One region of the Ruminococcus sp. D54t1_190329_F1 genome, then DNA from elsewhere that is predicted to be linked to it. Evidence: predicted binding sites of a transcription regulator. Region 1 holds the regulator's gene; the other holds the start of a gene.
What was found. The regulator HrcA, encoded in region 1, represses chaperone genes, less so after heat shock. The targets are predictions, from matches to a motif close to TGTTAGCACTCNNNNNNNNNGAGTGCTAACA.
Positions count from the first base shown of each region.

Region 2: I2D69_RS06215 (Hsp20/alpha crystallin family protein) is a predicted target of HrcA. The motif match lies at 1,304-1,334, and genes of this name have one in related genera.

Region 1 is NZ_JADNDC010000002.1:123,846-128,267, forward strand. Features, by position in the region: gene I2D69_RS01440 (chromate transporter) at 1-522, shown strand, start outside; gene I2D69_RS01445 (TIGR00730 family Rossman fold protein) at 614-1,156, shown strand; gene hrcA (heat-inducible transcriptional repressor HrcA) at 1,569-2,609, shown strand; gene grpE (nucleotide exchange factor GrpE) at 2,626-3,288, shown strand; gene dnaK (molecular chaperone DnaK) at 3,404-4,422, shown strand, end outside.
Region 2 is NZ_JADNDC010000010.1:38,504-42,925, reverse strand. Features, by position in the region: gene I2D69_RS19995 (hypothetical protein) at 68-1,150, opposite strand; gene I2D69_RS06215 (Hsp20/alpha crystallin family protein) at 1,447-1,881, shown strand; gene I2D69_RS06210 (3'-5' exonuclease) at 2,517-3,467, shown strand; gene I2D69_RS06205 (hypothetical protein) at 3,592-4,422, shown strand, end outside.

The sequences.
Region 1 (4,422 bases):
AGCTTTGGAGGCGGATATGCAGCAATGCCTCTTATACAGGAACAGGTAGTGACTATGCATGGCTGGATTTCCATGGAAACTTTTTCGGACCTTGTGACCATTGCAGAGATGACCCCTGGTCCTATTGCAGTAAATTCCGCAACCTTTGTAGGAACCAGGATTGCAGGTCCTGGGGGCGCAGTGGTGGCTACTCTTGGCTGTATTTTACCCTCCTGTATAATTGTAACCCTGCTGGCATATATTTACACGAAATACCGGAAAATGTCCCTTCTCCAGGGAACTCTTACATCCCTTCGTCCGGCGGTTGTGGCCATGATCGCCAAGGCAGGAGTTACCATTTTAGTATCATCTTTTTTTATAAATGGTGCAGTGGAACTGTTTCGGGAAAACATATGCATTCGAATGGTGGTATTCTTTACTGCCGCACTGGTGCTTTTGAGAAAATATAAAATGAATCCCATTCTGGTGATGGTTTTGTGCGGTGTGGCCAATATGGCGTTTTGCGCGGCTGTCGGAAGCTGACTGGAAAAGATATGCCAGCTGACTTTCGTATATGGTGCTGCCGCAGGTGGGCAGCACCTGTGTTTAGAAGAAAAATAAGGAGGACAACAGATTGAACATATGTGTATATGGTGCTTCAAGTGCGCTGCTTAAAAACATTTATTATGAAAAAACAGAAGAGCTTGGAAGAGCAATGGGAAAAAGAGGTCACGGTCTAGTGTTTGGCGGCGGAGCTACCGGAATGATGGGAGCAGCAGCCAGAGGCGTGGCAGCAGAAAATGGTTACATACTTGGAATTGCTCCCCGCTTTTTTGACCAGCCAGGAGTTCTGTATGAGAAATGTACGGAATTTATTTTCACAGAGAATATGAGAGAGCGCAAAAAACTTCTGGAAGAAAAATCAGATGCTACGATCGTAGCACCTGGCGGAATTGGTACCTACGAGGAATTTTTTGAGATTTTTACCTTGAAAAGCCTGAAACGTATTGACCGCCCAATTGTGCTGTATAACATTGACGGATATTATGACAGGATGAAAGCATTGCTGGAGTACACAGCAGAGGAGAAATTCATGGATTTTTCCGTGCTGGATCTGGTAGTTTTTCTGGATGAGCCGGCGGCAGTTCTTGACTATCTGGAAAATTATAAAAAATAGAGGCTGCTATTCAGCAGGTACTGTTTTGTGAAACATATAACTGTGAAGGTACTGAACAGTTACAAAATAGACTCTAGTATACAGGAAAGAAGATGCCAGGGAAAATTTTCTCAAGGCATCTTTTTCATTTATACGGCAGCGGACATAAAGATACCTGGTAGTGCCCTTGCTGCAAAAATGGTATTGCAGCAAGGAAATTTTATCCGGAATGGTAAAGTATAAGGTAAAAACTATCAAAAAAGATGAAAAAAATTTGTAAAAAATATTGACAAAAGGAATACTGAGGTGTATCTTAAGAACATAGATGTTAGCACTCCTAAATAATGAGTGCTAACAAAAGGAATTCGAAGAAGCCAGACGGAAATCAGAATCAGGTTTGACCGTCTGCTTTTCAGGAAGGAGCAGATATTTCATGGATGAAGTATTAGATGAGCGCAAACGGAAAATACTGAAAGCAATCATCAAAACTTATATGGAAACAGGTGAGCCTGTAGGTTCCAGAACTATTTCCAAATATCCGGATCTGAATGTCAGCTCTGCTACCATCCGAAATGAGATGTCCGACCTGACGGATATGGGCTACATCGTACAGCCCCACACCTCAGCCGGAAGAATTCCATCAGATAAAGGCTATCGCCTTTATGTAGATGAGCTTACCAGGGAGAAGGAAGCCGAGATCGCAGAAATCCGTGATCTGATGATTGAGAAGTCAGATAAGATGGATAAGGTGCTCAGGCAGGTGGCGAAGGTCCTTGCCACGAATACCAATTATGCGGCTATGGTTGCGGTTCCCCAGTATAAGGGAAGCACCCTGAAGTTCATTCAGCTTTCACGAGTCAATGAGCGGCAGCTGATTGCCGTAGTTGTATGTGAGGGTAATGTCATTCGGAACCAGATCATCAATATTGATGAGGAGATGGATGACCAGACGATCTTGAAGCTGAATCTTCTTCTTAACACGAACCTGAACGGCGTACCCATCCAGGACATTAATCTGGGCATGATCGCCAGATTGAAAGAACAGGCGGGAAGCCACAGCGGTGTGGTTGCAGATGTGCTGGACGCGGTTGCAGCTACGATTCACGTGGACGAAGAAGATATGAAAGTATATACATCGGGAGCAACCAACATATTTAAGTATCCAGAGCTTGCAGATACATCCAGAGCCAGTGAGCTGATTTCCACTTTCGAGGATAAGCAGGAACTTGCGGATATGGTCCGTGAGGAAATGGGAGACCCGGAGAACACAGGAGTTCAGATATACATCGGGGATGAAGTTCCGGTACGTACCATGAAAGACTGCAGTGTGGTCACAGCTACTTATGAGCTGGGAGATGGAATGCGTGGAACTATTGGAATCATCGGTCCCAAGCGAATGGATTACGAGAATGTAGTGGACAGCTTAAAGAAATTAAAAGTCCAGCTTGACGAAATGGTAAATAAGAAAACCTAGAAAGGCGGTTGAAAGCGTGTCAGAAGAAATGAATAAAGAAGCCGAAGTACAGGAAGAAGCAGTTGACATTCCGGTAACAGACGGAAGCGAAGAAGAGGCAGCAGATACAGCCCAGACAGCAGAAGAGGAGACTTCCGAAGAACCTGCACAGACAGAAGAAACTGAGCAGTCAGATCAGGAAGCAGAATCTCAGAAGGAACCGGAAACCAAGACAAAAACTTCTTTCTTCGGCAAGAAGAAAAAAGAGAAAGATAAATTTGAACAGCAGGTCGAGGAGCTTACAGACAGACTGAAGCGCAGCATGGCTGAATTCGATAACTACCGTAAAAGAACGGAGAAAGAGAAATCCAGCATGTACATCATCGGTGCCAGGGACATCGTTGAAAAAATGCTTCCGATCGTGGATAACTTCGAAAGAGGTCTTGCACAGGCACCGGAGGATGATCCATTTGCAGAAGGCATGAAGATGATCTATAAGCAGATGATGACAGCCTTTGATGAGATGGGTGTGAAGCCAATCGAAGCTGTAGGCAAGGAATTTGATCCGAATCTGCATAATGCAGTGATGCATGTGGAGGACGAATCCGTTGGCGAGAACATCGTCGTAGAGGAATTCCAGAAGGGATATACTTACAAGGATTTCGTTGTAAGACACAGTATGGTAAAAGTTGCTAATTGACAGAGAGCAGCTTGGAGAATCAAACTTCATCGACATTTTCTAAAAACAAAGTATAAATGTTACTGTTCGTGTAATGGACAGCAACCATGAATTTTTAAACAGGAGGAAAATTATCATGGGAAAAATCATTGGTATTGACTTAGGTACAACAAACAGCTGTGTAGCTGTTATGGAAGGTGGACAGCCAACCGTTATCGCAAATACAGAAGGATCCAGAACAACACCATCTGTTGTAGCATTCACAAAGACAGGTGAGCGTCTGGTAGGTGAGCCTGCAAAACGTCAGGCAGTAACAAACGCAGAGAAAACAATCTCTTCCATCAAGAGAGAGATGGGTACAGATTACCGTGTAACAATCGACGATAAGAAATATTCCCCACAGGAAATTTCTGCTATGATTCTTCAGAAACTGAAAAAAGACGCTGAAGGATACCTTGGAGAGTCTGTTACAGAAGCAGTTATCACTGTTCCGGCATATTTCAATGATGCTCAGCGTCAGGCAACCAAGGATGCTGGTAAGATTGCAGGTCTTGATGTAAAACGTATCATCAACGAGCCTACAGCAGCAGCTCTTGCATATGGTCTTGACAATGAGAAAGAGCAGAAGATCATGGTTTATGACCTTGGTGGTGGTACATTCGATGTTTCCATTATTGAGATTGGTGATGGCGTTATCGAAGTTCTGGCAACAGCTGGTAACAACCGTCTTGGTGGTGATGACTTTGACCAGAGAATTACAGACTATATGCTTTCTGAGTTCAAGAGAACAGAGGGCGTTGACTTAAGCAACGATAAGATGGCTCTTCAGAGACTGAAAGAAGCTGCTGAGAAAGCTAAGAAAGAGCTTTCTTCCGCAACAACAACCAATATCAACCTGCCATTCATCACAGCAACAGCTGAAGGACCGAAGCATTTTGATATGAACCTTACAAGAGCTAAATTTGACGAACTTACACACGATCTTGTTGAGAAAACAGCAGAGCCGGTTCGCCGTGCACTTTCTGATGCAGGTCTTACTGCTTCTGATCTTGGACAGGTGCTTCTGGTTGGTGGCTCCACACGTATCCCGGCTGTACAGGATAAAGTAAGACAGTTAACTGGCAAAGAGCCAAGCAAGGCCCTGAACCCAGATGA
Region 2 (4,422 bases), on a different contig from region 1:
TTAGTTTGGAAGATTTATGAAAAAATGCCAGGCAGCGTCGTTCAAAGACGCTGCCTGGCATTTGACATTATCTAATTTTTACGGATTTTTTGGAACTCCATTTGGAATAATATTTTTTGCCGCTTACAACTTTGTAGGTGCGGATCCGTACATAATATTTTTTCTTTGAAACCAGTTCCTTTAAGGTTGCGCGTGTAGCAGAGTCTTTTACGGTAAGGGTTTTCGCCTTTTTCATGCTGCTGTTCTGGTTGCCTTTATCGGAATCATCTTTACCGGAGTTATCTTTACCGGAGTTATCTTTACCGGAATCGTCTTTACCAGAGTTATCTTTACCAGAATCATCTTTACCGGAATCGTCTTTACCGGAGTCATCTTTACCAGAATCGTCTTTACCGGAATCGTCTTTACTGGAATCATCCTTACCAGGATTATCTTTTCCTGCGTCCGAGTCATCCTTGCCAGGAGCAGCTGTGATCGTAAAGGTTGTGTTAATAATGCCGGTGTAATTTCCAGCTCCAGTAATAGTTACAGTAGCAGTACCTTCCTTCACATTATCTTTATAAGAAACTGTGAAATCAGTGCCTGCCGCAAGTGTCTTGTCTCCGTATGTAACGGTAACATCCGGGCATTTCTCTGTTCCGTCACTGGTGTAGGAATACTGGGAAAGGGAAGCGGAATAGCGGCTGATATCCAATGGTTTAATGGTAAAGTCTTTCGTAACAGAACCAGTGTAATTTCCAGTTCCAGTGAGGATTGCGGAAGCAGTACCTGCATCCCAGTTGTTTCTGTAGGAAACGTAATAATCCTGGTTCAGGGTTAATTCCTTGTCCCCGCTTTTTACTGTGGCGGTTGGGCGTAAAGAGGAGCCTGTGTAGGTAAGGCTTTCATCGGAAAGCGTAACCGTGCAGCTGCTGATGTCAGCTCTGTTTATAGTAAAGGATTTGGTTACATACCCCTGGTAATTTCCAATTCCATCAATTCCAACCCACGGAGAATTGTAATAGCTGCTTGGTTCAATGTTGTTGTGGTATGTTACGATGAAATCCCTGTCTTTTACCAGGGTTTTACCGCTGTGGGTAACTGTCACTTCAGGAGTTACCTCGGAACCAGTGTAATATGCCGGGGCAATGGAGAATCTGGCATTTGCCATGATCTACAATACAATCACTGGAAATACAGATGCAGTAGAGGAAAATGGAGAGGCAGTCCGTTTGTACCAGAATTTCTGGAGATTCACAAAGGAAAATATGAAAAGGGACACAAATTTAGCTTTTCATTTAAGAAAAATGTGAAAAAAATGTGAAATTAGCACTCGCCTCTTGACAGTGCTAACAATGCGTGTTATATTACATGCAGAACAAAGGAAGAGAGAAAAAGAAATCTTCCAGTTTCAACAACGATGTTAATTAAACACGCAAGTGTTCACAATATAAGGAGGAATGGATTATGTTAATGCCTAGTATTTTTGGAGAAGATTTATTTGATGACTGGATGAGATTACCTGTAGAAAGAGAGAATCACAGAGGTTACAGAGCAGCTGAATTGATGAAGACAGATATTAAGGATGTGGATGGAAATTATGAGCTGAGCATTGATCTTCCAGGCTTCCATAAAGAGGATGTGAAGATTCAGCTGAAGGATGGCTATCTGAACATTCAGGCTTCCAGAACCGAGAATAAAGATGAGAAAGACAATAACGGCAAATACGTTCACAGAGAGCGTTACACCGGACAGTGCTCCAGAAGCTTTTACGTAGGTAAGGAACTGGAGCATGAGGACATCCATGCGAAATATGACAATGGTGTTCTGACTGTTACTTTCCCGAAGGAAGCGAAGAAAAAAGTGCCGGAAGAGAAGAAGTTTATTTCTATTGAAGGCTGATTTCCGGGGAAAGAGCTGTTTTAACAGATAAGAATTCCCGTGGGAAACTGATAACAGATAATAACTGGCGCGGAGCAGTTCACCTGCTTCGTGCCGATGAAATAAATAATTGAAATAGACGATTGAAATAGATAATTGAATTAGATAATATAGAGTGTGCATTAGCCGTAAATCAGAAGCGGCGGCTGATATTGCCGACTTACATAAGTAACGAGTGAAGGCGGCAGAGCATGTTTTGTTTGATGTGCTTGCAGTGTATGGATTATTCAGCAATATTGAAATAATGGTAAACAGCTTCTTTTATATAGATTGTGTTCATTTTAAGACGATTTTCTAATTTACATAGATTTTGTTTCATACCCCCTCATTTCCTGCCGGCTACCCACCGGCAGGTTTTTTCTTATGTCTTTACATCATTTCACCTGTCTGCTATACTTGTCTGGAATTGTTGATAACTGCAAAGGATAGAACAAAAAATCTCCCACAAATTATAATGTACATCTTGCAGAAAGCCTTTTCAAACAGGCTCCAGAGCGTGAAAACAAGATGTTGCTGCAATAATCGTGGATGGCAAAAATATGTTACTGTTTACCTGTTCACAGTAACAAAAACATTTTCAGAGAAGGAATTTACCCATGAATTACATTGTATTTGACCTGGAATGGAATCAGAGTCCGGGGGGAAAAAGGTGGTCTAACAGCCGTCTGCCTTTTGAAATCATAGAAATCGGCGCTATAAAACTAAATGAAGAGAAAGAAATTGTGGATAGCTTTCAGCGTCTGATCAAGCCCCAGGTGTACAATTGGATTCATGACAGCATTCATGAAGTGATTCACATGAATTATAAGGATCTGCAGAATGGAACTCTTTTCCCACAGGCCATCACGGAATTTTTGGAATGGTGTGGCGAAGAATATATTTTCTTTACCTGGGGAAATCAGGATGTAATGGAACTGCAGCGGAACATGAAATATTATGGAAAACTTTCCCTGCTCAAAGGTCCGGTGACTTATTATGATGTACAGAAATTATTTGCTATTCGTTATGAAGAAAATGACGAGCGCCGTGCTCTGGAATTTGCTGCTGATAAAATGGGCGTGGAGAAGAAAATGGATTTTCACCGCGCTCTGGGAGATGCTTATTATACTGCATGTATTCTCCAGAAAATAGAAGATAAATATATTTTTCCAAACTCATCCCTGGACGTGTATCAGAATCCCAAGAGTAAGCGTGAAGAGATTCACATATCCTATCCAACCTATGATAAATATGTATCCCGAGAGTTCTATTCCCGCGAAAAAGCCATGAAAGATCGGGAAGTAACCAGCACGAAATGTCCATTATGCCATAATCCGGCCAAGCGTAAGATCCGTTGGTTTATGAATAATTCCAAGGTTTATTACAGTGTGTCCCTTTGTCAGGAGCACGGCTTTGTACTGGGAAAAATCAGGATTCGCCGAACGGAAGACAATAAGTATTATGTAATTAAGAAGCTCACCAATGTAACAGATGAAGAAGCCGATGAAATCCGCCAGAAACGTGATGCTCATCGTGCCAAACGGAGACTGAAGAAAGAAGAGCAGTAAATCCGTGAAACTACTGCTTGTAATGAATGAAAAACTAACATTTGGTTAATAGAAAAATCCCCTCCAATCACATATGCTGATTATAAGTAATACAACAACAGCGTATAAAAAAGGAGGGGGTTTTATGAGTTTAAGAAATTATTTTTACAGGTTTGGGAAATACATTCTGACATTTTTCTTTGTAACACTGCTGATGGTTCTCTTTGGTCCGCTACAGGCGCAGGCTGCTATTACCAAGGCGGTTACCACGGATGGTTTTAAACTCAGTGGAACGGGCAGCATGAATGTGTGGGATGGAGACGAATTCCGCTATTATATCGGTTATCAGATCCCTCATGAAGACTCCATGGATTATAAGGTAGATGTGACTATGACTTTTCAAAGCTCCGGTCTGACACCAGGCAGGGCAAGCGTGTATCTGGATGACGACAGCATACCCTTATATTCAAACGGAGGTACGGTGCTGCAGGGCTCAGCCACGTTCTCCAAATCTGATGAAATGGAATTGATGGAAATATTTGTAAATTACGATAGTTTTCCAAGTGAGCAGAACGTAGATTTTTCCATCTCGGTAAATGTACTGGAAAATCGCAAAAACGCAGATATTGCCATTTATCCTCCGGAAAACAATTACGACAAAACCACAGGAGTGTTTCTGGTAACGGTTGACGATCCTTATGTTTTTTATTCAAATAAGGATTCGTCCAAATATTCTGTAAGTATTTCGGACTCATCGGTGGCACAGGTTACAGGCATTACTCCAAAATCCAATGACAGCTTTGAGGTGAGCGTATATTTTGCAAAAGCAGGTTCGGCGGATTTCATTTTTAGATATGGAAATCAGACGAAAAAGGTGACCTTCACAGTAGCGAAAACAGTCATAACTGTTTCCAGTTCCATCTCCCTGAAGGTGGGGGATACCACCATGTTTTCCAATTATGTTTTCAAAACCGGC